One region of the Yersinia canariae genome, then DNA from elsewhere that is predicted to be linked to it. Evidence: predicted binding sites of a transcription regulator. Region 1 holds the regulator's gene; each other region holds the start of a gene.

Region 1 (8,034 bases):
TGGCGCGTGACTTACATAAAGACCATGATGTGATTCAGGTTGATTTGCGTGACCACGGCTTATCCCCTCGGTCGCCGGAGGTCAATTACCCCGCTATGGCGCAGGATGTGCTGGAGCTGATGGATAATCTCGCCATAGAAAAAGCGATAATTATCGGTCATTCCATGGGGGGGAAAGTGGCAATGGCAATGACAGAAATTGCCCCCGACCGCATTGAAAAACTGATCGCAATAGATGTCGCACCAATCAATTATCAAGTGCGCCGTCATGATCAGATTTTCACCGCTATTAATGCCGTCAGTGCCGCGGGTGTGACTCAGCGCCAAGAAGCCGCCCAACTGATGCGCGAATCAATAAAAGAAGAAGGCGTTATTCAATTCTTATTGAAATCATTCCACAACGGCGAGTGGCGGTTTAACGTCCCTGCATTATGGGATCAGTACGAAAATATTGTCGGCTGGCAACCTATTGCGCCGTGGCCTCACCCTATTTTGTTCATTCGCGGTGAATTATCGCCCTATATTCAGGATAGTTATCGCGATGAGATTGCCCGCCAATTTCCACAAGCCCGTGCTTATGTTGTTGCCGGAACGGGTCATTGGGTACATGCGGAAAAACCCGATTCTGTATTACGTGCTATTCACCGTTTTATTGATGATGACAGTGCTGGCGAAAAATAGCACTGAGTGAAAAATGAACCATGCGCACTGGATGTTGATTAAAAATCATACCCTGGGGAAAAGAAATGTATTTCCTGTGGAAAAATTGTGCAAAAAAGAATGAATTAGCCCAATCTAATCACAGTAAACCATTGTCGTTGCTCGGTTGGCTGGGGTATTATGGCGCGCTATAAATTTGCTACAGAGTTTGGTGGCAAATGCAAATTCAGGCAGTTGGTTCATACCCTAATGAATTGGAGTTGCGGTGTTATTAGCGGCTTCAAATAAGAAAGGTATCGGCCTGAAACGTGTAAACCGAATCGTCAGAAATTTCTGATGTAAATCCCTTGTAGTACCGCTACCTATGGCAAAAGAACAAACGGATCGCACGACGCTGGATCTGTTCGCAGATGAACGCCGTCCGGGGCGCCCGAAAACAAACCCATTATCCCGTGATGAACAGCTTAGAATTAATAAGCGAAATCAACTACGGCGCGATAAAGTACGTGGCTTACGACGCGTGGAACTGAAGATTAACGCCGATGCCGTCGATGCTCTCAATAGCCTTGCTGAGCAGCGCAACATCAGCCGTAGTGAACTGATTGAACAGATGTTACTTGCTCAATTAGCGCACTCAGAAGAAGGGTTTTAACCCTTTCGGTTATCACGACGGCGTGGCGTAAGTGATTACGCCACGCCAATATCCTCACAATAAGTTTAGCAATACGGGTTTAGAAAGTTTCCCAGTTTGCATTGTTATCCACCTTGGCTGTCGGCATCGCCGCTACTACATTGGCCCGAGGCTTGACCGTCGGTTTTACCTGCATATCGTCTGCTCTCAATTTAAACACGGCCACCGCTTGGTTTAGCTGAGTCGCTTGTTCCTCAAGTGAAGCTGCCGCCCGGGAAGCCTGCTGTACCAGCGCAGCATTTTGCTGAGTCACGCTGTCCATTTCAGCCACCGCCTGCCCGACCTGAGTAATTCCCTTGCTTTGCTCATCAGACGCCGAAGCGATTTCCCCCATCAGATCAGTTACGTTGGTGATGGAACGGACAATTTCATCCATGGTTACCCCAGCACTTTCTACCAAGGCTGAACCGCTACTCACACGGTTAACTGACTCAGTTATCAAGCTATCAATCTCTTTCGCCGCCTGTGCGCTGCGCTGTGCAAGATTGCGCACCTCACTGGCAACCACGGCGAAACCACGACCTTGTTCCCCAGCTCTGGCCGCTTCAACGGCAGCATTCAGTGCCAGAATATTAGTTTGGAAAGCAATACTATTAATGACTGTTGTGATTTCCGCGATTTTGCGTGAACTGGCAGAGATCTCATCCATGGTATGAACCACATCTGCCACCAGCGCCCCACCTTTTTTGGCGGTGATAGAAGCATTTGCCGCCAGTTGGCTGGCGTGATGTGCATTATCCGCGTTATGTTTTACCGTGGCGGTTAACTGCTCCATGCTGGCGGCCGTCTCTTCCAATGCAGCGGCCTGTTGCTCTGTTCGTGATGATAAATCCGTATTGCCAGCAGATATTTCAGCCGCCCCGTGGTAAATCCCATCAGTGCTGCTGCGGATAGCTTTTACCGTATTCGCCAAACTGCTTTGCACATCGCGGAGCAGTGGAAATAATTGCCCAACACAGTTACGACCAAAATCCGCAATGGGCTGGCCCAACTGGCCGGAGGCAATCACTCGAAAATGGGCACGAATATCATCCAACGGGCGAACCAAGTTAACCGACAGGTAGCGGTCAGTTGCCAGCAAAATTACTAACCCAGCCACCAACGCGGAAATTAATATTATGCTGCTCACTTTTGTCAGATGAGCAAACTGATCTTTAGCTACCCCGATGGCCTGCGATGCGGCCTGATTGAAATTCTCAGCAACAGAACCATATTGGCGACTCAGCGCGGGTACGGTCTTTTTCGCTAAATCCTGATAAGCCGCGCTGTTATTGCCCATCGCCGCCTGATAAAGCGGCGTAACGCCTTGATCAATTAGCGCACTCCACCCATCAATCACTCCAGTGACCAACGCGGGATCAATCTGTGCATGGTCAATAGCTTTAAACTGCGCCAACTCCTTTTTCAGATTTTCAAGTGCGACATTGGATGATTTTAGCTCCTTATCTGCATCGGCAATGTTACCGCTCTGACGGTAATCGACTGAACGGGCAAGGCGTGTCACCATCCGAAAATATTGATCCGTCCCCTGATTGACCAAATTCATGTTTTCAACCAACACACTGTTGGCATTAGAAGATTGTGTCAGTTGATTCAGTGATAACAACGTATAACCGGATACGCCCCCCCATAGCAGGCAAAATGCCCCAAGCACCCAAAGTAGTGCGGCCCTGATAGTTATATTTTTTAAAAACTGCATGTTCGTTCCCCTTATATATCGGATAGTTACCGTTAGAGACGCAGGTGTTATTTGATGACCGAAAAGCAATAAAGGACGCTCCATACAGCTAACGACAACTCCTTTCCCGGCAGACTTTCATCTGACGGTTTTCCCTCTGGCACCGCAAATTGCAACTTTCTCGTTACACTGAGGTTATCGGCAATGAGGTTATAAGGTTGAGTCACTCACAAAAATTTAATATCGCATAAACTTGATATCGGCCTGCCGAGGTTTTCTGGCATTATATCGCCCTATACATGTGTTATATTATCGGGCAGAGCGCTTGGTAATTTTCACAACTATTTGAATTAAAAAGGTATTAAGTTATATGGCAACTGTAGGCATTTTCTTTGGCAGCGATACTGGCAATACCGAAAACATTGCCAAGATGATCCAAAAGCAACTGGGCAAAGATGTTGCTGAGGTTCACGACATTGCCAAGAGCAGCAAAGAAGATTTGGAAGGCTTCGATATTCTGCTGATCGGTATCCCAACTTGGTATTACGGTGAAGCCCAATGTGATTGGGATGATTTCTTCCCAACACTGGAAGAGATCGATTTCAACGGCAAATTGGTTGCATTGTTCGGTTGTGGTGATCAGGAAGACTATGCTGAGTATTTCTGTGATGCGATGGGAACCGTGCGCGATATCATCGAGCCGCGTGGCGCTGCAATCGTCGGCCACTGGCCAACTGCGGGTTATCACTTCGAAGCTTCCAAAGGCTTAGCGGATGATGATCACTTTATTGGTTTAGCCATTGATGAAGACAGGCAGCCAGAACTGACGAATGAACGTGTTGAAGCTTGGGTAAAACAGATCAGTGAAGAACTGAATTTGGCCGAAATCACCGGTTAATTTGTCATGTGCCCTAAATAATTCGAGTTGCAGGAAGGCAACCAATGCACTTGTAGCTTGAAGAATGGCAGGTATATCGGAAACGCGAGGTTGATGTTAAACATTGCCGCGCGTTTTCGTTACCCCCACGCCACTCGCCCTACTCTGTTAACCCGCCCACAGATCCGCATCTTCATTCGTGCAAAATGAAAATAAACCGCTACAAATTTGTAACGTTACGTCTGGCCGCCATATACTTAAATGATGCAACAATCCCATTCATCAATACATTGCATGATTAATCTGACAAAGTGTGCAATTATATCTTTGTTAACAACCACGGTTTTCATTTGGGGCTAGCAGTTCTATAATGAGACGCAATTGAGAATATTGCGCCACGGATGTCATAGGCTGAACAGCCTTAATTTGAATCGATAGTAACAGGACTGAATCCGCATGACTGACAACAACAAAGCCTTAAAAAACGCTGGCCTTAAAGTAACACTGCCCCGGCTTAAGATTCTGGAAGTGTTGCAAGATCCGGCGTGCCATCACGTCAGCGCGGAAGATCTTTATAAAAAGCTGATCGATATCGGTGAAGAAATTGGTTTGGCGACGGTTTACCGCGTCCTAAATCAGTTTGATGATGCCGGTATTGTTACCCGCCATAATTTCGAAGGCGGCAAATCAGTCTTTGAGCTGACGCAGCAACACCATCACGATCACCTAATTTGCCTGGATTGCGGCAAAGTGATTGAATTTAGTAATGAATCCATTGAATCGCTTCAACGTGAAATTGCTAAACAACATGGCATTAAGCTGACCAATCACAGTCTGTATTTGTACGGCCACTGTGAAACCGGCGATTGCCGCGAAAATGAGTCTGCGCACGATAAAAGATAATGTAGCTTTATCGCATTGATCTTATAAAGATTTTTAGCACTGAACAGTATTACGGTTTTCTTTAATTCAGATAACGGCGTGCTATTGTCTGATTAACTTAGACCCATCAGCAAAATGGCCACCTTTCCCAGTCAGCAACCTGAGATAAACTCGGTCGGGAGTCAGGTGGTCATTCTTATTTATCTCCGATTACTCCCCCATAAATTTAAAGCAAAAAAAACCCCGGACTTGCCGGGGGAAAACCATCAACTCAACTTCACTTAATATTGTTTACCGAAAAACCCGGCAAACAGGAGTTAACATCAGACACAGCACTTTGATAGCAATAATCAAACTTTAACGGACTCCGCACGGCTACTGCGCTTACCATCCGGGCTGGAGGAGCGAATCAACACATCACCACTGACTTTAGGTTGTACTTTGGCATCATACTTCTGCCATTGCTTACCGCCATCGGTGGAATATTCAATAATCAAACCCGGCAAAGAAATGTTAGCCTCCAATACCCCTGCGACAACACGTGCTCCCGGAACCGGTAAGCGGTAGGCCACACCGGCTTTATCCAGTTTTGCTAATTCACGTTGGCCCATAATGTTGGCAAAACGCTGCCAATCCGTACTCAACGCCTTGGTATCAACCATGTGCGTTTCACCGCCTTTGTACTCACGGCCAGCTTTATAATCTTGTTCCCAAGACGCACGATGCCAGGCACGCTCAGCCAGTGGTAATACACGAGGGAAAATCATGTATTCCATCTGTTCATCAGTGCGAACTGTTTCATTCCACGATTGCCCTGAAATGCCGTGCACGCCCGGCCAAGGTTTATCACTTTTAGCACTGAAGTGATTACCGTCGCGGTCGACCGAGGTTTCAGCATTTTGCGGCATATTATCGGGTGCGAAACTAAAGACCTTCGCTTCATCGTTAAAGCGAGTGGCCCAGTAGTAACCGCGTTCATTTGGGTTAACTTCATACGGCATATCGAAATAAACGTAGTCTGGATTGGACGCGACCACTTCATAACCTTTATTTGCCCAATCATTGATTGAGTCGGCACCGCCCCAGTAGAGGGTATCCCAGAAGTTAACGCCAACACGTTTGGTGGCAAAATCTTTCGCATCCTTGGCATCTTTAAGGCCATCTTGCCAGGCTTGCATTTTTTCAATGCCGTGAGCATTCACCAGCTTGCTAACTTCAATAGCAAAGTGGCTGGAAAGGTGCTCAACATCCTGAATTTTCCCTTGTTTGACCATATCCTGACAAACCTGAGATTTGGCCCACGGCTTATCTTCCACACTCTTATCAATAATGCCTTTACCCGGCTCAATCGGGCCCTTTTTGTCCTGGAAACCCGCGCCCAAACGGATGTTCTTCGCCTCATCACCACCGAAATGCCACGTGGTCAGCGGCATCCCCGCTTCTTTGTGCATCTGGGCCATTTCGCCAATCACTTTGTCGACAAAGCGTTTTGAAGAATCCAAACATGGGTTCAGATAACTTTTGCGTTCATAGAACTGAACAGAAGTTGTTTGGGAATCATCGGTCGGGTCAATCAGGCGGAATTCGTTAGCTTCTTTTTCTTTACCCTGCTTCATCAAATTGTTGTAACGGGCTTCCATCGACACCACAGCCGCACGAGCATGCGCGGGCATATCAATCTCAGGAATGACCTCAATTTGGCGGGCTTTGGCGTACTTCAGAATGTCGATGTAGTCATCACGGGTAAAGTGACCAGAACCCAGATTATTACTCTCAGGGCCAGATCCCAATTGTGGCAGTAAGCAGGTATTTTCAGTTAAATCGTGACAACGCTTGCTCCCCACATCCGTCAGTTCTGGCAGGCCGGGAATCTCAATACGCCAACCTTCATCATCACTAAGATGGAAATGGAATTTATTCAGCTTGTAAGCGGCCATCTGATCGAGCAAACGCAGCACCGCATCTTTCGTTTTGAAGTTACGCCCAACATCGAGGAAAACACCACGATATTCAAAGCGCGGCGCATCTTTGGCATCCAATGTCGCAATCTTCTTGCTGCCATCAGTCGGCACTAAAGAAAGAATTGATTGCAGGCCGTAAAACACACCTGTTGGGTCAAAACCAATGACTTGCGCGCCCTTTTCGCCGATTTTCAACTCATATGCACCAGAAACGGCTAAATCACCTTTAAAAGCAGACGGCTGAATTAACGTTTTAATCGGGAAACCTGTTGCACTTGACTTCAAGCCAAGTAATTCAAAACGCTGCTGCGCCGCCTCGGCTGCCGGCTTTGGTAAAGTGCTCAGGTCAAGCGCCACACCTTGACTCAAATCAGCATCTTGCTTGTGAACTTTCACCTCCATTGGCGTCGGGATAATCTGCCCGCGCAGGTTAGCCGCCGCTAATGTTTTCACCGCTTCATTTTTGACGAAACGGGATTCTGGTGTCATCAGCACGTTATTGTCGTCTTTCGTGCGCTTCCACTGATCGCCCGTAAACTGAGTCAAATATTCGTTAATATCCTCAGTATCGGTATTTTTCAGTACTTTTGGCTTCGCATCACCTGAAGTGGCATACCACCGCGGCATAAAGTCGGTGGCAAATAGCTGCCAATATTCGCCAGTGATTGGAATTTCAACCGACTGATTCGCTGGGAAGCCGGTAAATTTGGCAGTAGGTTCAATTTTGTGTAGGTCACCGGTCAGGTGAGTAATTTTAAATTGGTCGTTATCTACTGTTAGAATTTGACGAATACTATGGAAGTAAATAGCCCAGTCCTGGCCTTTGATCTCATCCCCAGTGTTGGTCAGAGTAATCAATACCTTATTACATGATGCCCAGTCAGCGCCCAATTTAGCGCAATCGACGCCATTTTCAGCAGCGCGGTTATCCAACACTTTATAGTTAACTTTCAACGTGCTGAGTTGATCAACAATCTGCTGATTGGTGGTGTCCGCATGCGCGTATCCCATCAAGCCAAAGGTTGCGGTTATCGCCGCTAACGCATTTAATCTGAATTTGTTCATCACTAACCTCATCCTTAATGAATAACCGCCGCCAAAGCTGCTACTGAAGTATTGACGCTGACAGAATTATTGTTAGTTCAATTGTCGCCATCAATTAATCATTTTTGTGGATTAATTGTTGCCATGGATTAATTACTGTCGTTGATTAATTGTTGTCGTAGATTAATTGTTGTTGCGAATTTCTTGCCAAAGCTTGCCGCACTGCGCCGCATAAGCCTGGC
Region 2 (8,034 bases), 1.1 Mb from region 1:
CAGTTTGGCAAAATGAGATTGTGCTGCGTCTGTTATTGTGATCATGGCATCTGCTCAATAGTTGACTATTCTTGTCGGTTATAATACGCCCATTGTTAGGGTGACTACAAGGTTCGGCAAATACACCAGACCTGCAATGAGGCAATCCCCTGCGCCCATAGTAGCTTGGCAATCTCATTCACGGTACTGCCTGTTGTCACAACATCATCCAACAGAGCAATATGTTGGCCGCGAACCGACTCCATACAGTGAAATATTCCCTGCATATTTTGACGGCGTGCTGCAGCTTTTAATTGCTGTTGCGGGGGCGTCGCACGAATACGTCGCAAAGTGGTATTGCTGTAGTGGCAACCCAGCCAGTGTGCTAATGGCCGTGCTAATAAATCTGTTTGATTATATCCGCGCCGCCAACAGCGCCAGCGGTGCAGCGGCACACTGATAATTCTGTCTGGTTTGATGACGTTGCCGTGTCGCCTGGCATCAAGCCAGCGTAGCAGGAATAATCGGGCCAATACCGGTGCCAGTGACGTCGCCCCGTTAAATTTTAGCTTTTTTATTAGCCCATTCAATGGGGGAGCATAATCGCTGACAAAAATCATACGCATCCAGCGCGGCGGCTGTTTTAGACAGCGGCCGCAGGGCAAAACAGTATTACCACAAGGTAAGCCACAGTAAGAGCAGCAGGGAGGTAAGGGAGGGAAATGGCGGCGGCAATAACAACAAATACCGTGTTTAGGGTGATATAGCGGTTGCTGGCATAGCCAACATGGACTGACGATTGTTAGCATGTGTATCTTCCTTAAATATCCTCCGTTCATGAGGCCGCAGGGGGCTACGCTCACGCGCCGCCTGGCGACAACGCTAATGACTTTGGATATAGGCTTTATTTCCATTAAACAATTGAATCTGGCAAGGTGCCTGACATAGCTGTTAGCACGATTGCGATATCGGATTAGTCAGGGATACTAATGTATGAAACAACTTTATTGGAACATCTGTGGTGAAGGCGATCGTGATCTTGTGTTGCTGCACGGATGGGGGCTGAATGCCGAGGTATGGCATTGCATAATTGACAGACTCGCGCCGCATTTTCGCCTGCACTTGGTTGACCTCCCCGGGTATGGGCGCAGTCATGGTTTTGGTGCGATGTCACTGGCGGAAATGGCTGAAATAGTTTTGCAGCAAGCTCCCCAACACGCGATATGGCTGGGTTGGTCAATGGGTGGGTTGGTTGCCAGTCAGGTAGCTTTGACTCACTCCGAGCACGTCCGTGGGCTGATAACGGTTTCTTCTTCCCCATGTTTTACTGCCCATGATGAATGGCCGGGTATCCGCCCAGAAGTGCTGGCGGGTTTCCAGCAACAGCTCAGTGAGGATTTCCAGCGCACTGTTGAGCGTTTTCTGGCACTGCAAACCTTGGGGACGGAAAGTGCGCGCCAGGATGCCCGTTTATTGAAAGCCGTAGTGTTGCAGCACCAGATGCCAGCAGTGGACGTGTTGACGGGAGGGCTGGATATTCTGCGCACCGCAGATTTACGAGAAGAGTTGGCTAACAGTTCTCTCCCTTTCTTGCGCATTTACGGTTATCTGGATGGGTTGGTGCCCCGCAAAGTGGCCTCATTATTAGACAGCAAATGGCCGCATAGCCCATCCGTGGTGATGAAAGGATGCGCTCATGCGCCATTTGTTTCTCATCCTAATGAATTTTCAAAACTAATTATCGATTTCTCACAGCAGAATGATGCTTAGCATCCCATCTTTTTGGGTTTTCGGCGCGCCAATGCTGACGATAAGGACACCCTGGAAATGGGGCTTAGTAAAATTTAATCGTCGATTTAATGGCTAAATATTAAATTTAATTAATAATTGTTACTGCGTTTGTACAATATTTATAAGCCGTATTATTCATTTGCGAGGTATTCGGTATGAATTTATTGAAAAATCTGGCGGTAGCTCTGGTGGTGACTGGGGTTTCTTTTGGCGCGATGGCGGCTAAAGAAATTACGAAAGAAGAAGCGAAGAATTACGAGAAGATCGGCACTATCTCGACGTCGGGTGAAGCAACATCACCGATGGATGTGAAGCAAGAACTGTCTAAATTGGCCGATGAGAAAGGCGGTAAGTATTACGTGATTATTGCCGAGCGCGAGAAGAAGAAGTTTGATGCCGATGCAGAGGTCTACAAGTAATATTGGTAGAGATGCCCAAGCGGGCATCTCATTCACTTTAATTTTTTAACTGATAAATCACAGTGTTACATTGATTTCGCCCCTCTGGGCAGCTCTTGCAACTGCCCGTCAGGCACCCGCTATTATCTTGTTCAATTCGTTCAATCTTGCCCATTGCGGCTAACTTTTCCAGCATGGCCTCAACCAGAGGTAAAGGCATCGCCAATTGATGACTTAACTGATTTGCATCAGCACTGCCGCTGAGGGCGATTGCATCGCGCAATTGCAGTAGGCTTGCCATAGCACCTCCTCGTTAGTGACAGTCATTACCGGCGTGTTGGCAACAACTGCTGGTGGGCGTATTATTTTGTAATCTCACCGTGACCCGGCTACGTGCGCGGCGCAAACCAAACAGAATCAAAGCATTAATAATAATAACTAAAGCAATAATGCCGAGGCTCTGTTGCGGATGGTCACGCAAAGTGGCTACTTGATAGAACAAGGTGGCCAGTGAGTAAGCAACATTCAAGCCCCACAGTATTGAGAAAGTCATCCAGCCCCGGCTGGTTTCCCGCGCAATTGCCCCCATCACCGAGACACAAGGCACATACAGCAAGACGAAAATCAGGTAGCTGTAGGCAGAGATACTGGAGCCGAACTTGCTGCTCATCATCCCCATCGAACCGGCCGCCATTTCGCCGTCACCTTTACTGGCCTCAATAGGGTTGGATAACACACTGAGACTGAAAGTATCTTTTAATCCCTGCCAGGTTGTATGAACCGCTCCGCCTAATTCACTCCATAAATTAAAGCTTTCGGCATCAAAGGGCTCATTTTTAATTTGCTCGGCGGTGTAAAGGGTATTCAGTGTTCCTACCACCACTTCTTTTGCCATGGCTCCGGTCACCAACCCCACAGTGGCTTGCCAGTTATCCTCATGGATCCCCATGGGTGACAGTAAGGGGGTCAGCACTTTACTGACAGAAGCTAGCGCCGAGTCATTGATACTGTCTACTGCTTTGCCGCTGAAAGAAAAACTGTTCAGGCCACCAATAAAAATACTCGCGATAACAATGACTTTCCCCGCGCGCAAGACAAAGCCTTTGAGCCGCTGCCAGGTTTGCAATAACAAACTTTTAAGGTGTGGCACATGGTAAACCGGCAATTCCATCACAAAGGGGGATGCTTCACCGCGCATGATGGTGTATTTGAGTACCAGGCCGGTGAGGATGGCGACGGCAATACCTAACAGATAGAGAGAAAAGACAATACTGGCGCCGTCTTGTCCGAAGAATGCAGCGGCAAATACAGCAAATATAGCCAGCCGCGCACCGCAGGACATAAACGGTGCCATCATGATGGTTATCAAGCGCTCGCGTTGGGCATCCAAGGTGCGCGCGCCCATAATCGAGGGCACATTGCAGCCGAAGCCGACAATCAGTGGCACAAAAGATTTACCCGGTAACCCCAGCGCTTGCATCAGCCGGTCCATGACAAAGGCGGCGCGGGCCATATAGCCGGAGTCTTCCAAAAAGGAGAGGAATAAATACATCATGCCAATTTGTGGCACTAGCGGTAGCACGGTGTTTATCCCGCCGCCCACACCTTGAGCCAGGAAGACGGTTAGCCACTGCGGGAAATGCAGAGTATAGCCAATCCATTGTATTCCTTGAATAAAAATGGCAGCAGAGCCGATATCAAATATCGGTTGTAACGCCCCGCCGATATTAATGGCTAAGACGAACATTAAATACATAACAAACAAGAAGATAGGCACACCTAACCAGCGGTTCAGAATCACTTTATCAAGAACTTGGGTCAGGCGGTTGGGTTCGGCTTGCTGGGAGTTGCCGACGATATCGCAGATACGGGCAATGCTTTGATAGCGGGCATCGGCGATCACCAGTTCCGGGTCTTCGTGCTGGTTTTGCCGCAGATTTTCACGGGCCAGTGCCACGATAGAAGGGGAGATGCCCGCGCGAGCCAAGCTATAAATATCACCTTCTAATATTTGCAGTGCCAGCCAGCGGCGCTGCTGCACCGGCCAAGACTCCGGCATCGCCTGCACCAACTTATCCACCTCGCTCAGGAGTACCGGCGGGTAGTTAACCAGTGCTTTAAAGGGCACGGGTTGAAGCTCATCAATGCTGTTTTTTAATTCATTGATACCGCGGCCTCGCGTGGAAACCAACGGAATAACGGGACAGCCCAATTGCTGAGAAAGTGCTTCGATATCAATATCAATGTGCTGACTTTCGGCAATATCCAGCATATTGAGTGCCACGATGCAGGGGATACCTAATTCTATCAGTTGCAGTGTTAGGTAAAGGTTTCGCTCCAGGTTGACCGCATCAATCACATTAATCAGCAGGTCAGCTTCGCCGCTCAAAATATAGTGGCAGGCAATTTGCTCATCCAGTGACGTTTGCTCGGAAATGGTTGTTAGAGAGTATGTTCCGGGCAGGTCAACTAAGGTCACTTGATGCTGTGCGGTGCTGAAGTGGCCTTCTTTACGCTCAACAGTGACCCCAGCCCAGTTACCTACCCGCTGGCGGGCACCGGTTAACTGGTTGAAAAGGGTGGTTTTACCCGCATTCGGGTTGCCAATCAGGCCAATGGTGAGTGCTTTCATTTTCCAACGTGATATCAATAAATTAACGTGTGCAAGGCGGTTTTGTTACATCACACCGCAGCCAGAATAAGACGTTGACCTAAAATATTAGGGTTGCAGGTCGAGTGTCAGCAGATCCAAATCTTTTTTACGCACCACCAGACTAACCCGACGGGTTTCTATCTGAATGGGGTCACCTAAGGGCGCCAGGCGAACAACATTAAATGAAGAGCCGGGTAGCATACCCAGAGACAATAATTTCTGCCGATAAGCCGGGCTAATTTCAGGTGAGAAACCAACAATTTTGTAGGAACGCTGTGGAATAAGATGCATTGGAGCCTCTTGATTTATCGTTTTATTGGCGTACCAGAGTTCAGAGTAATATTAGTCTAAAAACTAATGGATGAAATAATGATAGTAATAATCATTTTCATATTCAACTAAGGCAAAATACTCAAAAGTAAGTATTAGTAACAATTCTATTCTTGGAATTAATGAGTCTGATTTCTATTTTGTGCCTGTTTTACCACCAAATTAGCGCGATCGCAAATGCGAATGATGAGTTAAATCAGTTGACTGAATGTTTCTATCACGGCCTGCTTGTTCTGTAAAATACTCATAAGTTACATAATTGATTCACACTGATTTGAATCAAATAACATTCGCATTTTAATGAAGTGGGCATCTGACGACGTAATTAATTATAAATTAATGGTAATTTCTAATAGATTAATGTCTTTGTTAAATAGATTGTTAAAATCAATTTATTCCTATCATGTATCGTATTTTTAATATCACCATAAAACGGATTTGTTATTTTTTGTGTCTGTAAAAATACGCTGCTCTGCCCAAAGCCATTCTTAGCATTCAATCTCTGTGTCACTAACGCATAATCCGGCGGGTCAAAACTTAATTCATCGTCGTTAAAGCACAATTCATGAAATTCTGAAAATACTCTGTCTTGGCCTGACTCATGCATCCATCAACTAATATTAATACGCAAACTCACGGAGGGTCTCTCTTGTGTCCTTTATTCGACGTGAAACCGAAATAAGCTGAGGGAGTTCTTGGATGTCATTCAGATAGTTATCTTCTCTGACAGGAAGAAATAATGAAAATTGCGATAATCGGTGCTGGGCCTGCGGGGTTGATAGCTGCACGCAATGCGCTGAAGCTCGGATTTGAAACTGTACTCTTTGAGAGGCTCGAACGGGTCGGCGGCTTATGGAACCCCGACAGCAAGGGGGTCTACAGTAATGTCAACATGCAGATCTCGCGACACACCTTCCACTACGCCAATTTCCCCAGTTACACAGGTGGGAATTTTCCAGATGTCCATCAAGTGATTGATTATTTAACACTTATGGCCACAGCGACAGGAGTTTTAGATATTACTAACCTGAATACAACGGTGACAGGTGTGGTGCATACGCAGCAAGGTTGGCGAGTCTCTACTGAACAGGCTCAACAGCATCAGCGGGCCTATTTTGATGGCGTTATTATTACTACCGGTGAGCAGTGGCAGGCGCGAAAACTGGCAGTGCCAGGGCTGAACGATTTCCGTGGAGAAATCGTTTCATCTCAAGATTATTGGCATCCAGAAATATTCACTGACAAAAACGTTTTAGTCATAGGTGATGGGCTTAGTGGTACAGATATTGCCGCAGATTTGGTGCCTTTTGCCCGTTCTGTTTCACTCTCGGCTAAAAAAATGGGGCTATTTCTACCTCGATATTTCCGGTTAGGGCCTCATGATTTGATGCACTCATATTTAGGGCGCTATTTGCTAAATCAGTTGCCTTACGATGAGTATCTGGTTTATCTGGATGAAGCGCTGCCGGAATATATGCAGCTTTATCGTGAGTCTGGGCTATTACCCGCCATGGCTAACAATACGGCAGTGTTGGTCAATGAAAAGGTGATTCCCTATATTGTGGCCGGCCGAATCACACTTAAACCCCAACTTGAGCGCATCAATGCGGATGGAAAAGCACAGTTCGCGGATAGTTCTTTGGCTGATTATGATGCCATTATTTCTTGCATCGGTTATGAGCGGCCAGATTATCGTTTTATCACCGGATTTGACCGTCGGCGGCTCTATGAACATTTCTTCTGGGCAGATAATCCGACCTTGTGCATCATCAGCCCACCGATTGGTTATGTTCCCTTTGGCGCTGCTTTCCCATACTTCGAAATTATCAGCCAATGGATACTGAGGGTAATAATTGGCAAGGTGCAGCTTCCATCATTGGAGGTTATGAGTCAGTGGTGTCAAGAGAATGAAAGCTCTCTCTATGCGAAACGGTTCTATGACAGTTGGCTGGAAACTATCCGCATTGGCATTCACGCGGGTGTTTTGCCCGATCCTGCGGTGAATTTCAGCCGCTATTGGAACCTTATCAGCAGTGTTATTAAACCTGAGTTTTTAGTCTCAGTTCCGGTGCGACCAGTGCGGGGTATGATGGATAGCTGGTTTAATTTCGATGCGGCGAAAGTGAAAATTCTGGCCAGTTTACCGATGGGGGTTCGTGATAGCCTTCTGGCTAAAGGCGATATTTCGTCGGAGGAATACAGGGATGCGGCGAAAATAGGTGCAAACGATATTATTCATCCTGAATTACGGTATTCACATACCTATTTTTAATCGCTCTATCGTTTGCTTACTTTTATAGCAAATAGTAAAACAACAGAAAATCGCAAAAAACTCCACAATATCAGATGGATATCTAATATTGGGGAGCGAATCAGTTATTTCGATAAACAGTTAATCATCCCGACAATAAGCACTAGCGCTTTTTAAACGCGGCAGCCAGCGCGTCACTCATCGCACTGTTACTACCAGAGTTGCTGTCTGCCCGCCCTTTGGCTGGTGGGCGGCTATTGGACTCATTATTGCGTGGGCGGCTAGCACCCCGGTTGTCATTATTGGTATTGGCGCGGTTCTCGCCACCATTACCCCGGCGTGAGCCACTTTCACCCGGCTGTTCATCAAGGCGCATGCTCAGAGCAATACGCTTGCGCTGCAAATCCACTTCCATGACTTTAACTTTGACGATATCCCCGGCTTTCACCACCTTATGTGGGTCATCGACAAACTTATCTGCCAGTGACGAAATATGCACCAGACCATCCTGATGGACCCCGATATCCACGAACGCGCCAAAGTTAGTCACGTTAGTCACCGACCCCTCAAGGATCATCCCCGGCGTTAGGTCATTCAGTGTTTCGACACCTTCAGCAAAGGTCGCGGTTTTA
Region 3 (8,034 bases), 1.3 Mb from region 1:
TTCTGAAGCTGCCTTTTGGCGCTAACCTCACGATACCAACGCGGGTGGTGTTTTTTAGCCCATGCATCAGGGACCCAACCTTCCACCATCGCGGTAATCGTGCCTTTCACCCACAGGGCGGCATAGATATGCACCATAATCACGATAATCAGCCCTACCGCCGCCAGCGAATGCACCAGCAGAGCCAGGCGAATCAGTGGAATTGGGAAAGAAGGCGCGAAATAAGGCCGCCAAATCACCACGCCACTGGCCAGCAATAACACCAAGCTGATAATAGCAGCCCAGAATACGCATTTCTGCCCAAAATTATAGCGCCCCGTGTCTCCCACTTCCTCATTCATGGCGATTTTATGGATATTTTTAGCCCACTCCAGGTCTTCCTTGTTGATCAAGTTATGTTTCCAGTAACGGAAAAACATGATGAGGAAGGCGGCGAACATAATCACCCCGGCGAAGGGGTGAAGGATACGCGCCAGCTGTGGCGTACCAAAAATATTCATCAGCCAATTAAATGACGGGAAGAAGAACCCCAGACCACTGATGGCCGCTAATATGAAACAAAAAGCCACTATCCAGTGGTTGATTCGCTCCGGCGCACTGTAGCGCTGGATCCGTTTTTCTTTTTTCATTTCCGCGTCTCCCCGTCGTCTGAGTGTTCAGCGGTGGTTGGCTCAGGAGCCTTGGATGCCGTATCGGAAGGCGTGGAATCCGGTTTATCGTCTTCATCCTCTTCTTCCTCAACCCGGTTCGGGCCGACGCCCACGTAGTGGAAAATACTGGCAGCAAAGGTCGCAGCAAAGCCGATCGCCGCCAGTGGTTTCCAGATACCTTTCCAGAAGGTGACCGTCGGGCTGATAGTTGGGTTCTCCGGCAATCCATGATAAAGCTGAGGTTTATCAGCATGATGCAGAACATACATCACGTGGGTGCCCCCAACGCCTGCTGGGTCGTATAACCCGGCGTTATCAAAGCCACGCGTTTTCAGCTCAGCAACCCGGCCAGCGGCCACTTCTTTCATCGACTCTTTGGTACCAAAATGAATGGCCCCGGTCGGGCAGGTTTTCACACAAGCAGGTTCCTGACCAACACCAACACGATCGACGCACAGAGTACATTTGTACACCCGATTATCGTCTTTGTTCATGCGCGGCACATCAAACGGGCAACCGGCGATGCAATAACCACAACCGATACAGTGCTCTGACTGAAAGTCGACGATACCATTCGCATACTGAATGATAGCGCCCTCTGACGGACAGGCTTTCAAGCAGCCCGGATCAGCGCAATGCATGCAGCCATCCTTGCGGATCAGCCACTCCAGTTTGCCACTCTCTTCGTCTTCCACTTCAGAAAAACGCATTACCGTCCATGACTTAGCGGTTAAATCGGCAGGGTTATCATATACCCCGACGTTATGACCCACTTCATCACGAATATCGTTCCACTCCGAACAGGCCACCTGACAGGCTTTGCAGCCGATACAGGTGGTGACGTCGATAAGCTTGGCCACCTCTTGTTGGTGGTTACGATCCTGTGGCGGCGGCGTAAGGGAGTTGGTGCCAGAGCGCCGGATAATGTCTTGAGTTTGCAGTGACATAGGTTCTCTCCGTTACACCTTTTCCACGTTGACCAGGAACGCCTTGAACTCTGGCGTTTGCGTATTAGCATCACCGACAAACGGTGTCAGGGTGTTGGCAATAAAGCCTTTTTTCGCCACCCCTTCGTAACCCCAGTGGATCGGGATACCAATAGTGTCAACTTCCTGCCCATGAACATTCAGCGTACGAATACGTTTGGTCACCACTGCCTTGGCTTTGATGTAGCCGCGGTTAGAGCTGACTTTCACGGTATCGCCCTGCTTAATGCCCTTTTTCGCTGCCAGTTTTTCGCCAATTTCCACAAACTGTTCTGGCTGGGCGATAGCATTGAGCAACGCATGCTTAGTCCAGTAATGGAAATGCTCGGTCAGACGATAAGTGGTGCCGACATACGGGAACTGCACATGAGAACCCATTGCAGCCAAATCGTCTTTAAAGACGCGCGCGGCGGGGTTGGAAACCACATTCGGATGCAGTGGGTTAGTCCCCAACGGCGTTTCGAATGGCTCATAGTGTTCCGGGAACGGCCCTTCTGCCATTTTATCAATAGCAAACAGACGGCCCATGCCCTCAGGTTGCATAATGAATGGCCCGACATCACTTCCCGGTGCTGCGGCACTGTAATCAGGGATATCAACGCCACCCCATTTGGTGCCATCCCACTCCAGCAACTGGCGTTTCGGATCCCAAGGTTTACCTTGTGGGTCAGCGGACGCGCGGTTGTACAGAATGCGGCGGTTAAGCGGCCATGCCCATGCCCAGCCCAGCGTATTGCCAAGGCCTGATGGATCAGCATTATCGCGCCGTGCCATCTGGTTGCCCGCCGGTGTCCAGCTACCGGCGAATATCCAACAGCCACTGGCGGTGGTGCCGTCATCGCGCAGGTGAGCAAAGGTGCTGAGCTGCTCGCCTTTTTTGACCAGAATTTTACCATCGGCATCGGTGATATCAGCCAGTGCTTTACCATTACTTTCCTGTGCCACTTCTTCTGGCTCTGGATTGTCTGGCGTCAGGTAATCCCAGGTCATATTGAGCACCTGTTCTGGCACGGCACCACCTTCCCGGCGGTACATATCACGTAGACGACTAAAGATGCCCGCCAAAATAGCGCCATCGTTCAATGCTTCGCCCGGCGCATCGGCTCCTTTCCAGTGCCATTGCAGCCAGCGGCTGGAGTTAACGATTGAGCCGTTTTCCTCAGCAAAACAACTGGATGGCAAGCGGAACACCTCAGTTTGAATTTTCGATGGATCGACATCGTTAAATTCACCGTGGTTTTGCCAGAAATTCGAGGTTTCCGTATTGAGCGGGTCAATAGTTATCAGGAATTTCAGTTTCGACAGTGATGCGACTACTTTGTTTTTGTTCGGGAACGACGCGACCGGGTTAAAGCCCTGGCAAATATAGCCATTCACTTTACCCTGCGACATCATCTCGAAATACTGCAATACGTCGTAGCCTTTATCCCACTTCGGCAACCAGTCGTAGCCCCAGCCATTCTCTTTCTGGGCATTGTCACCGTAGAAACTTTTCATCAGGCTGACGAAGAATTTCGGGTAATTACTCCAGTAGTTAACCTGGCCCGGCAACAGAGTTTTCGGCGTATTGGCCTTCAGGTAAGTCTCAATATCTGGCTGTTTTTCAGACGGCAGGTTCAGGTAACCCGGCAAGCTTTGCGACAGCAAGCCAAGGTCAGTTAAGCCCTGAATATTAGAATGGCCGCGCAAGGCGTTAATTCCGCCCCCCGCCATCCCCATATTGCCGAGCAGCAACTGGATCATCGCCATCGTACGGATGTTCTGCGCGCCAACCGAGTGCTGTGTCCAGCCCAGTGCATATAGGAATGTGGCGGTTTTATTGGACACACTGGTTTCTGCGAGATATTCGCAAACCTGCAAGAAATCTTCTTTTGGCGTGCCGCAAATGTTGGAAACCACATCTGGCGTATAACGGCTGACGTGTTCTTTCAGCAAATTCCACACACAGCGTGGGTCTTGCAGTGTGACATCGCGTTTGGCAAAGCCGTTTTCATCCAGCTGGTAATTCCAGGTGGTTTTATCGTATTTGCGATTTTCGGCGTCATAACCACTGAATAAACCGTCATCGAAGGTAAAGTCTTCCCGCACCAGCAAGCTGGCGTTGGTATAAGCTTCGACGTATTCGCGGTTAATTTTGTTGTTGGTCATCAGATACAACAACACGCCGGACAGGAACGCAATATCGCTACCGGAGCGGATTGGCGTATAGAAATCAGCCACCGATGCAGTACGAGTAAAGCGTGGGTCTATCACCAGCAACTTAGCATTGTTGTGGATTTTGGCTTCCATCGCCCAGCGGAACCCCACCGGATGCGCTTCTGCCGCATTACCGCCCATGACGATAATTAAGTCTGCGTTCTTGATGTCAACCCAGTGGTTTGTCATCGCACCGCGACCAAATGTTGGAGCAAGACTTGCTACCGTTGGTCCGTGTCAGACACGTGCTTGGTTGTCTACGGCAAGCATGCCGAGAGCGCGACTAAATTTTTGGGTCAGATAACCCGTCTCATTACTGGATGCAGAAGCACACAGCATACCGGTACTCAGCCAACGGTTGACGGTCACGCCCGCATCGTTGGTCTTAATGAAATTAGCGTCCCGGTCTTCTTTCATCAGCTTGGCAATGCGGTCAAATGCATCATTCCAAGTGATTCGCTGCCATTTGTCTGAACCTGGCGCGCGGTATTCTGGGTATTTCAAGCGGCTTTCGCTGTGGATAAAATCTACCAGCCCGGCACCTTTAGGGCACAATGCACCCCGGTTTACCGGATGATCTGGATCCCCTTCAATGTGGAAAATACTCTCTTTGGCGTTTTTAGCACCATCGCCGAGGCTATACATCAAAAGCCCGCAACCGACGGAGCAATATGTGCAGGTATTCCGCGTTTCACGGGCGCGCAGCAATTTATAATTGCGCGTTTCCGCCAGCGCCACTGACGGCGTAAAGCCGAGTGCCGCGACCGTGGTTCCTGCCATACCGCCAGCGCAGATCTTAAAGAACTGCCTTCTGCTGACCTGCATGGGTCTCTCCTTCATCTCACGATTGTCACAATGTTTAAATTTAAAATTCAGATCTCGCTTCCTTCAACAAAACCAGAAGCGTTAAAATCGCTTTCGCGATATCACCTTTATCGGTGTGGGATACATTCCTGTATAAATGGAATTATACCCATACCATTCTTAATGTGAATGTTACCACATTGTGATTATGGGTTATAACTTTCAGGGCCGCATAGTGAGCCAGATCAAACCTTCAGATATTGACCTTTCCACCGGAATTTGCGGTGCCAGACAACTTAACGTGCTACAGCGCCATCAAATGGCGGAGCCGCAATTAGATTGGCTGGCAGAAGAAGTGCCGGTAGCACTGGTGTACAACGGCATTTCTCATGTCGTGATGATGGCCACCCCTAAAGATTTAGACGCTTTCGCGCTGGGGTTTTCGTTATCAGAAGGGATTATTGTTGCGCCACAAGAAATCTATGCCATTGATGTCACCCCCGGCTGTAATGGCATAGAGGTTAACATTGAGCTATCCAGCCGCCGCTTTGCTGGCTTAAAAGAGCGCCGTCGAGCTATGGCCGGCCGCACTGGCTGTGGCGTCTGCGGTATTGAGCAACTGGATGATATCTTCCGCCCAATCACCCCCTTGCCGTTCACGCAAACCTTTGATCTCAATAATTTGGATGGCGCACTCGCACAGCTCAAACAAGTGCAAACTGTGGGCCAACTGACCGGCTGCACCCATGCTGCCGCCTGGATAAATCGTCAGGGGGAATTATTGGGAGGTTGTGAAGATGTCGGCCGCCATGTGGCACTGGATAAATTGCTCGGAGTTCGGGCTAAACAGCCGTGGGAGCAAGGCGCTGTGCTGGTTTCCAGCCGTGCCAGCTATGAGATGGTACAGAAAACGGCCATGTGCGGGGCCGAAATTTTATTTGCTGTTTCTGCTGCAACAACCTTAGCTGTGGAAGTCGCCGAGCGCTGTAATCTCACCTTGGTTGGCTTCAGCAAGCCCGGTCGGGCAACAGTGTATACTCATCCGCAACGGATTAGGGAATAGAAAAACCACACAATAAGTACGGCATTGATAATCATTTTCAATATCATTTAATTAACTATAATGATCGGAATGCTTACGCGGTGCTTACTTTTTTTTGTGCCGCCCTACACCTACGGAGACGATGATTATGAGTTACTCACTGCCATCACTGCCTTATGCTTATGACGCCCTGGAACCACACTTCGATAAGCAGACGATGGAAATCCATCACACCAAACACCACCAAACCTATGTTAACAATGCAAACACGGTGTTGGAGAGCTTCCCTGAGCTGGCTAAACTGAGTGTTGAAGATCTGATCAAAGATCTGGACAAAGTCCCAGCTGAAAAACGCACCTTTATGCGTAATAACGCCGGCGGCCATGCTAACCACAGCCTGTTCTGGAAAGGCCTGAAACTGGGTACCACTCTGACCGGTGACCTGAAAGCCGCTATCGAGCGCGATTTTGGCAGTGTTGACAGCTTCAAAGAAAAATTTGAGCAAGCTGCGGCAACACGTTTCGGTTCAGGCTGGGCTTGGCTGGTACTGAAAGACGACGGCAAACTGGCTGTTGTTTCCACCGCTAACCAAGACAGCCCGCTGATGGGCGAAGCCGTTTCTGGCGCATCAGGCTTCCCGATTGTTGGCCTGGATGTGTGGGAACATGCTTACTATCTGAAATTCCAAAACCGCCGCCCAGACTACATCAAAGCATTCTGGAACGTCGTTAACTGGGACGAAGCAGCAGCGCGTTTCGCTCAAGCTAAGTAATTAACCCGCACCCTTATCACGCCTTAAATGGCACGGTATCGGGATTGAATCAATGCCAGCAAGATAACCCTTGCTGGCATTTTTTATTGTTAAAGTTTAACCAAATCCTGCCGATAGTTTGTTCAAGAGAGATATGGGTATTTATGGCATTAATCTCTGGGCTATGACTCAAAAAATGACGCCATAAAAACGTTAGGGAAAGCACTCTTGCCAAGGCTGCCCCACATACCGCCAGTTCCTCGAAATCCTCTAATAATTAGACCTTCCCAAACTCACCTACGCTGATTGATTTGCAGCAAAAACACCGCATAACGGAGAAGAACATGGCAGCATTTAGCAAAGTTTTTGGTAACTTTGAGAACGTGAAAGTCGGTAAAAAGCTCGGATTAAGCTTTTTCCTGATGTTGTTGTTGGTTGGCATTATCGCTGGTACCACCGCATATCATTTCTCCGTTATTGAAGAGCATGCTTATAAAGTCGACTTGAGCTACAAAATTAATGATGAAGCCAATCAGGCAAAATATAACCGTGCGCTATATGAACGCACCTATGACCTGAAATACATCAAAGAAAACTCTGAGCATATCAATAAGATAAAAGCCTTACTCTCTCAAAGTAGTGAGCTTGGCTGGTCAGAAGATAATCGTAAAACGATCAGCAACATTGCCGATGTAGTAGAAGAGTATCTGCAACAACAAGCTAATTTTGTCAACGCAGTGGCCCATAAGGACGACGTGCGCAAAAGTTGGAATATCTCTGAAACTCAGAAGAACCTCAACGAATTACAACAAAGCTTGCTCAATGAGGGCGCGGATACCAACACCCAAATTCTACTGGCAGAAATGAACCAAAAGTTAATGACCGTGCGCTATAACGCGCGTGGCTTATTGTTGGATCGCAATCAGGATGCAGAATCTTCATTAATAACGTCTATCAATATTGCTAACAGTGCCGCAAATGCTTTCATGCCCGTGTTATCAGCCGAACAGCAAAAGCTTTTAGCGCCGGTTATCTCCAGCCTCAGCAGCTATAAAGACAACGTGTTGGCGTATTTACCGGCTTATCAGCAAGAGTTGGAAGTCGGTAAAGTAATGGAATCTAGTGCCAATGAGTTGAATAAGTTGGCAACCCATCTGTTCACCCAAGAGCTACAAGGCACCCACGACGAAATCAATAATGCGCAATTGCAGTTAGCCATTACTGTCATTGCCGCCCTGCTATTTGGGTTGTTAATTTCATGGCGCATGACCCGCCAAATTACCGTGCCACTGCGAACCACACTCGCCATGGCTGAGCGCATTGCAACGGGTGATTTAACCGCAGCAACTACTTCGACCCGAACTGATGAATTGGGTCTGCTGATGAATGCTGTTGCCCGGATGAATGAAAATCTGCGCGCCATGATTGACGAAATTCGTATTGGCGTCAGTCAGGTATCTCATGCCTCCGGTGAGATTGCCGCAGGCAATACCGATTTATCATCCCGTACTGAACAGCAAGCTGCGGCAGTAGAAGAAACCGCGGCCAGTATGGAGCAATTAAATGCCACGGTTAAACAGAATGCCGATAATGCCCACCATGCTA
Region 4 (8,034 bases), 650 kb from region 1:
TGATTTGGTTTGTCATCATTGTATTCAGCACCATGATGTACGTGGTGATGGATGGTTTTGATTTAGGTATTGGCATTCTGTTTCCGCTGGTGAAAAACAGCCGTGACCGTGATCTGATGATGAACAGTGTCGCACCGGTGTGGGATGGCAACGAAACCTGGTTGGTTCTGGGGGGCGCGGCGTTACTGGGTGCTTTTCCGCTGGCGTATGCGGTTATTCTTGATGCATTGGCTATCCCGCTAACATTAATGCTGCTGGGGCTAATTTTCCGTGGCGTTGCATTCGAATTCCGCTTTAAAGCTACACCAGAAAAACAGCATATCTGGGATAAAGCCTTTATCGGCGGCTCGTTGATTGCCACCTTTACACAAGGAATGGTCGTCGGCGCTTTTATTCATGGTTTCCCGGTCACGGGCCGCAGTTACAGTGGCGGGCCATTTGACTGGTTCACTCCTTTTGCATTGTTCTGCGGTTTGGGTCTGGTTGTTGCCTATGCCCTGCTAGGTTGTACTTGGCTCATCATGAAAACCGACGGGCATGTACAGCAAGTGATGCATAAACTGGCCAGTCCACTAACAATGATTATGCTGCTAATTATTGCCATCATTAGCTTATGGACACCACTGAGCCATCCACAAATTGCAGCGCGCTGGTTTAGCTTGCCCAATTTATTCTGGTTCTTACCCGTCCCTTTATTGGTACTGCTGGCGAGCGGAGCTTTACTGCGCTCAGTCAAAAATGGCGATCATTATGCCCCATTCTTGCTGACACTCTTGCTGGTATTTTTGGGTTATAGCGGTTTGGGCATCAGTATCTGGCCATATCTTATTCCGCCATCGATTACCTTATGGCAAGCGGCCGCACCTCCGCAGAGTCTAGGTTTCATGCTGGTTGGCGCGCTCTTTATTATCCCCATTATTCTGGTTTATACCTTCTGGAGCTATTACGTATTCCGGGGGAAAATCAATCACGAACAGGGTTATCACTGAATGATAAAATCACCATCACCTTCCCAAACGTTGAAACCGATAAAATCCCCTTGGTGGAAAAAAGTCGGTTGGATGTTGCTTATCTGGTGCAGTAGTGTGCTGGCTTTATTGGCAGTTTCTATGCTGTTCCGTATGATGATGACTGCCGCCGGGATGAAGTCCCATTAACGCTAATATCGTGGGTTCAAAAACGGCAAGGTTGCCACACTTATACTCTACATAATTCGAGTTGCGAGAAAGCGGCAATTGGGCGATACCCCAAGAACTTACGCACGTAAGTGACTTGGGGTGAGCTAACGGACATGCAACTTGCAGCATGACGAGTATATTGGTCAAAGGAATACCGCATTATGAAACGTTACCTAATTCCATTAGTTAATCAGATTGCTTTGCTGATGATACTACTGGGCATGTTGGGGCTGGCTGGCATGACGATTTCGTCATGGATGGCCCAAAGCATTCAAGGTAATGCGCACGCCATCAATAAAGCGGGTTCTCTGCGAATGCAAAGTTACCGACTGCTTTCCATGGTGCCGTTAGATAAAGGGGATCTGCCCTATCTGGCGGCCCTGGAGCAAGACAAAACCAGCGGTGATTTACAACACGCACTTCAGCGGGAGGGGCTGACCAGTCAATATCAACAAATCGAACGTTATTGGCAAACCACCTTAAAACCGCAACTGCTGCAAGCCAAACAGCCCGGTGATGTTGCCGCCAATGTGGCCGATTTTGTGCACCAACTTGATGCATTGGTATTGGCTATTGACCATAAAACCGAGCAGCGCCTACTGCTGGTGACAATGATTCAGTTGGTTTTCATCGTGTTGACTCTGGGGTTGATGCTCGCCACCATTTATTATCTCCGCCGTCGTTTATTACGTCCATGGCTGCAATTGATCTCGATGGCGAATGCAATTGGCCGCGGTGACTTCAGCAAGCGCTTCACTTTGCCCTATCAGCGAGACGAAATGGGGATGCTGGGAACGGCATTAAACCGCATGTCGCAAGAACTTTCGTTGATATACAGTGATCTGGAACAGCGCGTTGCTCAGAAAACGGCTGATTTACAACAGAAAAACCAAGTTTTGGCATTCCTTTATCACAGCAGCCGCCAACTGCATACCCCTCAACCGCTCAGTGAGCGCTTGGTGCCGGTGATTGAACAATTACAAGCACTGACACCCTTGGAAAATGTGCAAATCTGTTTATATGAAAATCATCTTTATCGTTCAAATCTGACTGATAATTTAGATGGTGAATATTTACCACCGCAAAATAGCCCTACGCAGTTAACCATTAGTGGCTCTTCTATTGTTGCGAACCCCACGACATCGCGGGAGTCTCTCAGTTGGAGTTTGAGTGATAAACTTGGTCAATATGGTTTATTACTGGCAAAAATCCCCGCGGAAAGCCCTCTCAATTCAGATCAGCAACAGCTGGTGAATATGCTAGTTGAGCAATTAACCAGCACACTGGCATTGGAAAGTCAGGCGAGGCATCAGCAGCAATTATTGTTGATGGAAGAGCGCTCCGCTATTGCGCGCGAATTGCATGACTCTATCGCGCAATCTCTTTCCTGCCTGAAAATACAAATCAGTTGTTTGCAAATTCAGGTTCCAGACTTGCCCGAACCCAGTAATTTGTTAATTCGGCAAATGCGCGATGAACTTAATATTGCCTACCGGCAATTGCGTGAATTGCTGACAACATTCCGTTTAAAACTCAATGAAGCGACATTACAGGCCGCACTGCAAACATTGGTCAATGAATTCAGCGAGCGCGCTTGTTTGCCCATCACACTCGATTTCAACTTACCATCAGACTCGGTTCCTAACCATCAAGCCATTCACATGGTCAATATTGCCCGTGAAGCACTGAATAATATCTATAAACATGCCCACGCCAGTGAGGCCGCAGTTAACGTCACCATAGAACAAGGTGATGTCGTCATGTCAATCATTGACAATGGTTGTGGGATTGGTCAAGCCAGTCAGCGGCCAAACCATTACGGCCTGATGATTATGCAAGACAGGGCCGCTAGTCTGAATGGACATTGTGATATTCGTCAACGGGACACCGGGGGAACACAGGTGCGGGTGCAATTTACACCCGACAATGATGATCTTGACTGAATCACTAAATCTGGTAATCAATCACGGCTTCATTTACCGCTTCTGCCAATACTTTCTCTTTAATATCATGCAGAGACAGTGTTGGATTACAGAGTTGGATAAAGAACCAGATAAAGTTACGTTGTAACTGACCCCGTTTTAGCCCTAACCAAACTGTATTGGCATCAAATAGATGCTCTGCGTTTAGCCGTACCAGCCCTTTGTCGCGATGAGCTTCATAAGACATATCCGCCAGAATACCCACCCCCATGCCCAATTCAACATAGGTTTTAATCACATCAGAATCTTGCGCACTCAGGGCGATATCCGGAGTTAATCCTGCATTTTTGAAGGCATTATCCAGCCGTGATCGGCCAGTAATTCCTTGCCGATAGGTAATTAGTGGCAAGGTACTCAAGGTTTCCAGAGTGATATTCGACTCTTGCGTTAAGGGGTGATTTTCTGGCACAACAATCGCGTGGTGCCAGCGATAATAAGGAAACGCCGCCACAGATTCATCACTCATTAATAATTCAGTGGCGATGCCAATATCAGCTTCACCCGATTGCAACATCGCCATAATTTCTTGCGGATTGCCCTGACTAATAACCAACTTTACCTGCGGATATAACAGGCGAAACTCTTTAATCACCCGCGGCAAACTGTAACGCGCTTGAGTATGTGTGGTCGCAATATGTAGCTGCCCACTTTCATTATTGCTAAATACATCAGCTAACCGGCGGATTTGATTAGCATCATTTAACATGCGCTCGGCAACTGTCAGTAACTCTTTACCCGGCTCGGTCATTCCCAATAGCCGTTTTCCGCGCCGAATAAATATCTCAATGCCCAATTCTTCTTCTAGCTCGCGAATATGACGGCTGACACCAGACTGCGAAGTAAATAATGTGTTTGCCACTTCAGTCAGGTTGTAATTGCAACGGGCTGATTCCCGAATAATTTTTAACTGCTGGAAATTCATACCAAGCCCCTTTCATTTCATTCTGATTGATATACCCAAAGAACGTGGAGTAACAAGTTAGCGGCAAACGAACACACCCCGATGAGATTACCTAAGTCAGTGGCCAGGGTGAGTGAAATTTGCCAACAACACTGTGGCTTCAAGTGCACAGGATATAAATAGATTTACGGGGGATGAGGGGGACAAACAAATACAAAAAAGCCGTTGCTTATGTTTTTTTGTACTAAGCAAAGTTTAGGGTCAACAGAAAAAATCACATTACACGATGAGTTTGTAAAATAGCCTTATTTTTCAAATAAATAATCATTTTATAAATCCAGAAGATTTACTTCACCCCAGAGTCAAAAAATGAGATTAGCTATATTAAATAATTTTTTAATATAGCACTTTGCTGTTAGACGCCATTTTGGGCCAGTGATAAAATCGTCCGATTAAATTTACCTACAAAGACTTTTTCTCCTTTTATATTCATAAATAAGGAGCGAGTTGATATTGATATTATACGGACTCTTCTTGCCGGAAGAGGCTGTTCAGGAGTGATTCATGCCATTGGCTATTATCGCGCTTACCATTGCAACTTTTGGCATCGGTACCAGCGAATTTGTCATTATGGGGTTATTACCCGAAGTTGCCCATGACCTCGGGGTCAGTATCCCTAAAACCGGAATGTTGGTTTCAGTTTATGCCCTGGGCGTGGTCATTGGTGCCCCACTGCTGGCTATCGCGACAGCCCGAGTGCCGCGTAAATCGACTCTGCTCGGGTTAATTGTTCTGTTCATTATAGGTAATGTGCTGTGCGCATTGGCTGAAACATATAACCTGCTTATGGCTGCGCGTATTATTGCCGCCCTGTGTCATGGCACTTTCTTTGGGCTGGCCTCAGTGGTCGCCACTGATTTGGTTCAACCCAATCGCCGGGCGCGAGCAATTGCATTAGTCTTCATGGGGGTCACATTAGCAAATGTGCTGGGTGTGCCGCTGGGAACGGCAATCGGGCAAGCTTTCGGTTGGCGTGCTGCATTTTGGGGCGTGAGTGCAATTGGTATTATCGCCATCATTGCAGTGATTGCTTGGTTACCTAGTAATATTCCGATGAAGAAAATCAGCCCAAAACTTGAGTTCAAAACTCTGATGCAGAAAAAAGTGCAAACTGCTTTATTGCTATCAGTATTAACGAATACCAGTTTATTTACCGTTTTCACTTATATTGCCCCCTTATTGCGTGAAGTTACTCGTGTTTCTGAACATGGCGTCACTATCGTTTTGTTAATCCTCGGGGTCGGGTTATCCATTGGCAGTATAATGGGCGGGCGGCTGGGGGATAAAAATCTCGTGGGTTCCATGACCCGGCTGATAGCAATATTAATAGCTATTTTACTGGCACTCCATTACACAATTGGCTTCTATTTATCGGCAGTAATGACCTTGTTTATCTGGAGCATTGTGGCTTTTGCGCTATGCCCAATGTTACAGCTATTGGTTGTGGATCAAGCCAGAGATGCGCCTAATTTGGCATCAACATTTAACCAGAGCGCGTTCAATTTGGGAAATGCGCTGGGGGCCTGGCTCGGCGGCACCTTACTGGCATTTGGCTTGCATTTACAACAACTTCCACTGGCCGCCATGGCGGTGATGGCTGTTGCGTTAGTCACGATGTTGCGCTTGAGAATGCATTTTCGCCGCACCGCTATCGTGCAAGCTATTAGCTAACAACTCTCTGCAAACACCATCCATTTGCCAGATCACTGAGTAGGCAAATGGATTTTTTCGTTTTCCACATATTGTTTTATGCAAATAATTATCATTAACATTGGTTGGTGATATAGTTTATCCCTTTGTAAGCCACCCTAAGCTGGCTGATGACTAAGAATAAAACACCATAAGATAAGAAGGATAAACTGTGACCACAGAATCAACAGCAGCAAAACCCAGATACCGTCCTACTCCTCCTCGCCTGGTGCAGGTAAAAAAGGTGGTAGACAGTTCCCCACATTTGCGCCGAATAACCTTTCACAGCACCACATTGCAAAATTACCCGTCAGATTGTGCTGGGGCGCATCTTAAAATTTTCTTGCCGCTAGCACACCAAACACAACCAGAATTACCGATTCTTGGCGAAAATGGCCCACAATGGCCGGCAGCAGATGTGCGCCCGATTGTTCGAACCTATTCTGTTCGGGCTATTCGCCCGGAGCTTTGTGAAATAGACATTGAGTTTGCACTTCATGACCATAGCGGCCCGGCGGTCAATTTTGCCCGTCATGCCAAAGTAGGCGATTGGCTGGGGATTACCAATCCCGGAGGGCCTGAAACCATGCTACCGGCTGCGACATACAGTTATCTGGTTGGGGATCCCTCGTCACTGCCCGCGATTGCCGCCTTGTTGGAAACATTGCCGGCTCAGGCGCAAGGCCATGTCATTATTCGCGTCGATACCCCGCAAGATGTGCTAAATCTGGTGAAACCGGCTGGTGTTGAACTTAGCTGGGTCATTGGCGGCACCGAAAAAACAGATGAGGTTATTCGCCAATTCTGCGCGCTGGATTTACCGATGGAAGAAGCAACATTCTGGTTGGCCGGTGAAGATAAACTGGTCGTGCAACTGCGCCGCTATCTTCGTCGAGAAAAAAACTGTGAACGCCAGCAACTGTACGCCGTGCCCTATTGGCGTGAAGGCCTCAATGAGGAAGATTATCATCACAAACGTCATGAAGTGATGGACAACATTGACGACTAGGTCTCATTAATATCTATAAAATCAATGGACATTACTTTGTGATGTCCATTTTTTATGGCGTTTTTTTACTTTCCCCCGTTAAAACCTTGTAAATTTTCTGCGACAATTCCCTGTTATTTGTTAGTCTTAAAGCTACTTAGCCTGCAATATGGCGCTTAATTATCGTTAAATGGCTCTAATGCCCGTTTAATGCAGTAAAGTTATTAGGAGCGTTCTCGAAATGAAGTCGCAAAATGATCCTGGCCGATCTAAATCCCGCCATCACGAATACTCCCTTATCCTGCCTATTATTGCGCTGGTTATTCTTAATATTTGGGGCGATACCAGCAATTTTGCCGCTGTCATTGTTATTAATCTCATTGCACTGGTCGGTATCCTCAGCAGTGCTTTCAGTGTCGTGCGCCATGCTGACGTACTGGCCCACCGCCTGGGTGAACCCTATGGTTCTTTGATTCTCAGCCTGTCTGTAGTGGTGCTGGAGGTCAGTTTGATCTCGGCGATGATGGCAACAGGTGACGCCGCTCCGGCCTTGATGCGCGACACTCTCTATTCCATCATCATGATAGTTATTGGCGGATTGGTTGGGGTATCCTTGCTGCTTGGTGGCCGGAAATTTGCTACCCAGCATGTCAATTTGGTCGGAATCAAACAGTACCTGATGGCTATCTTCCCGCTGGCAATCATTGTTTTGGTATTACCCAGCACCTTGCCTGACGGTAACTTTACCGTGGCACAGTCACTGGTTGTTGCGGTCATTTCGGCGGCAATGTATGGCGTTTTCTTGCTTATTCAAACCAAAACCCATCAGAGCCTGTTTGTCTACGAGCATGAAGACGAAGGGGATGACCCGAGTGACCCACACCACGGGAAACCTTCATCTCACAGTAGTCTGTGGCACACATTTTGGCTGTTGATTCATTTGGTTGCAGTAATCGCTGTGACAAAATTTGATGCTAACCCATTGGAAGCACTGCTCAGCGAACTCAATGCACCGGCTAAATTTACCGGCTTCCTGATTGCCTTGCTAATCCTGTCACCAGAAGGATTAGGTGCTTTAAAAGCCGTTCTGGCCAATCAGGTACAGCGGGCAATGAATTTATTCTTCGGTTCTGTGCTGGCAACCATTTCACTGACCGTCCCTGCGGTCACCTTGATTGCAGTATTGACCGGGCAAGAGTTGAATTTTGGGCTTGAAGCACCGCATATCGTGGTGAT

The links. Region 1 encodes Fur, which represses iron uptake genes when iron is present. Its sites were predicted from a motif close to ATAATAATGAGAACNACTATCAA; they were not measured.
Region 2: feoA (ferrous iron transporter A) is a predicted target of Fur. The motif match lies at 5,191-5,213, and genes of this name have one in related genera.
Region 3: sodA (superoxide dismutase [Mn]) is a predicted target of Fur. The motif match lies at 5,724-5,746, and genes of this name have one in related genera.
Region 4: F0T03_RS12210 (siderophore-interacting protein) is a predicted target of Fur. The motif match lies at 5,871-5,893, and genes of this name have one in related genera.

What each region holds. Positions count from the first base shown of each region.
Region 1 is NZ_CP043727.1:3,290,407-3,298,440, forward strand. Features, by position in the region: gene ybfF (esterase) at 1-680, shown strand, start outside; gene ybfE (LexA regulated protein) at 1,024-1,311, shown strand; gene F0T03_RS15245 (methyl-accepting chemotaxis protein) at 1,391-3,049, opposite strand; gene fldA (flavodoxin FldA) at 3,399-3,926, shown strand; gene fur (ferric iron uptake transcriptional regulator) at 4,362-4,808, shown strand; gene F0T03_RS15260 (beta-N-acetylhexosaminidase) at 5,138-7,813, opposite strand; gene chiQ (ChiQ/YbfN family lipoprotein) at 7,976-8,034, opposite strand, start outside.
Region 2 is NZ_CP043727.1:4,440,177-4,448,210, reverse strand. Features, by position in the region: gene nfuA (Fe-S biogenesis protein NfuA) at 1-45, opposite strand, end outside; gene gntX (DNA utilization protein GntX) at 105-788, opposite strand; gene bioH (pimeloyl-ACP methyl ester esterase BioH) at 973-1,749, shown strand; gene F0T03_RS20435 (YdgH/BhsA/McbA-like domain containing protein) at 1,926-2,189, shown strand; gene F0T03_RS20430 (FeoC-like transcriptional regulator) at 2,227-2,469, opposite strand; gene feoB (Fe(2+) transporter permease subunit FeoB) at 2,482-4,800, opposite strand; gene feoA (ferrous iron transporter A) at 4,888-5,112, opposite strand; gene F0T03_RS20415 (FAD-dependent oxidoreductase) at 5,891-7,423, shown strand; gene F0T03_RS20410 (Tex family protein) at 7,566-8,034, opposite strand, start outside.
Region 3 is NZ_CP043727.1:4,622,985-4,631,018, forward strand. Features, by position in the region: gene fdoI (formate dehydrogenase cytochrome b556 subunit) at 1-629, opposite strand, end outside; gene fdxH (formate dehydrogenase subunit beta) at 626-1,597, opposite strand; gene fdnG (formate dehydrogenase-N subunit alpha) at 1,610-4,657, opposite strand; gene fdhD (formate dehydrogenase accessory sulfurtransferase FdhD) at 4,845-5,699, shown strand; gene sodA (superoxide dismutase [Mn]) at 5,827-6,450, shown strand; gene F0T03_RS21120 (methyl-accepting chemotaxis protein) at 6,774-8,034, shown strand, end outside.
Region 4 is NZ_CP043727.1:2,640,300-2,648,333, forward strand. Features, by position in the region: gene cydB (cytochrome d ubiquinol oxidase subunit II) at 1-989, shown strand, start outside; gene F0T03_RS12190 (DUF2474 domain-containing protein) at 990-1,157, shown strand; gene narX (nitrate/nitrite two-component system sensor histidine kinase NarX) at 1,340-3,121, shown strand; gene cbl (HTH-type transcriptional regulator Cbl) at 3,126-4,082, opposite strand; gene F0T03_RS12205 (MFS transporter) at 4,626-5,792, shown strand; gene F0T03_RS12210 (siderophore-interacting protein) at 5,983-6,819, shown strand; gene chaA (sodium-potassium/proton antiporter ChaA) at 7,040-8,034, shown strand, end outside.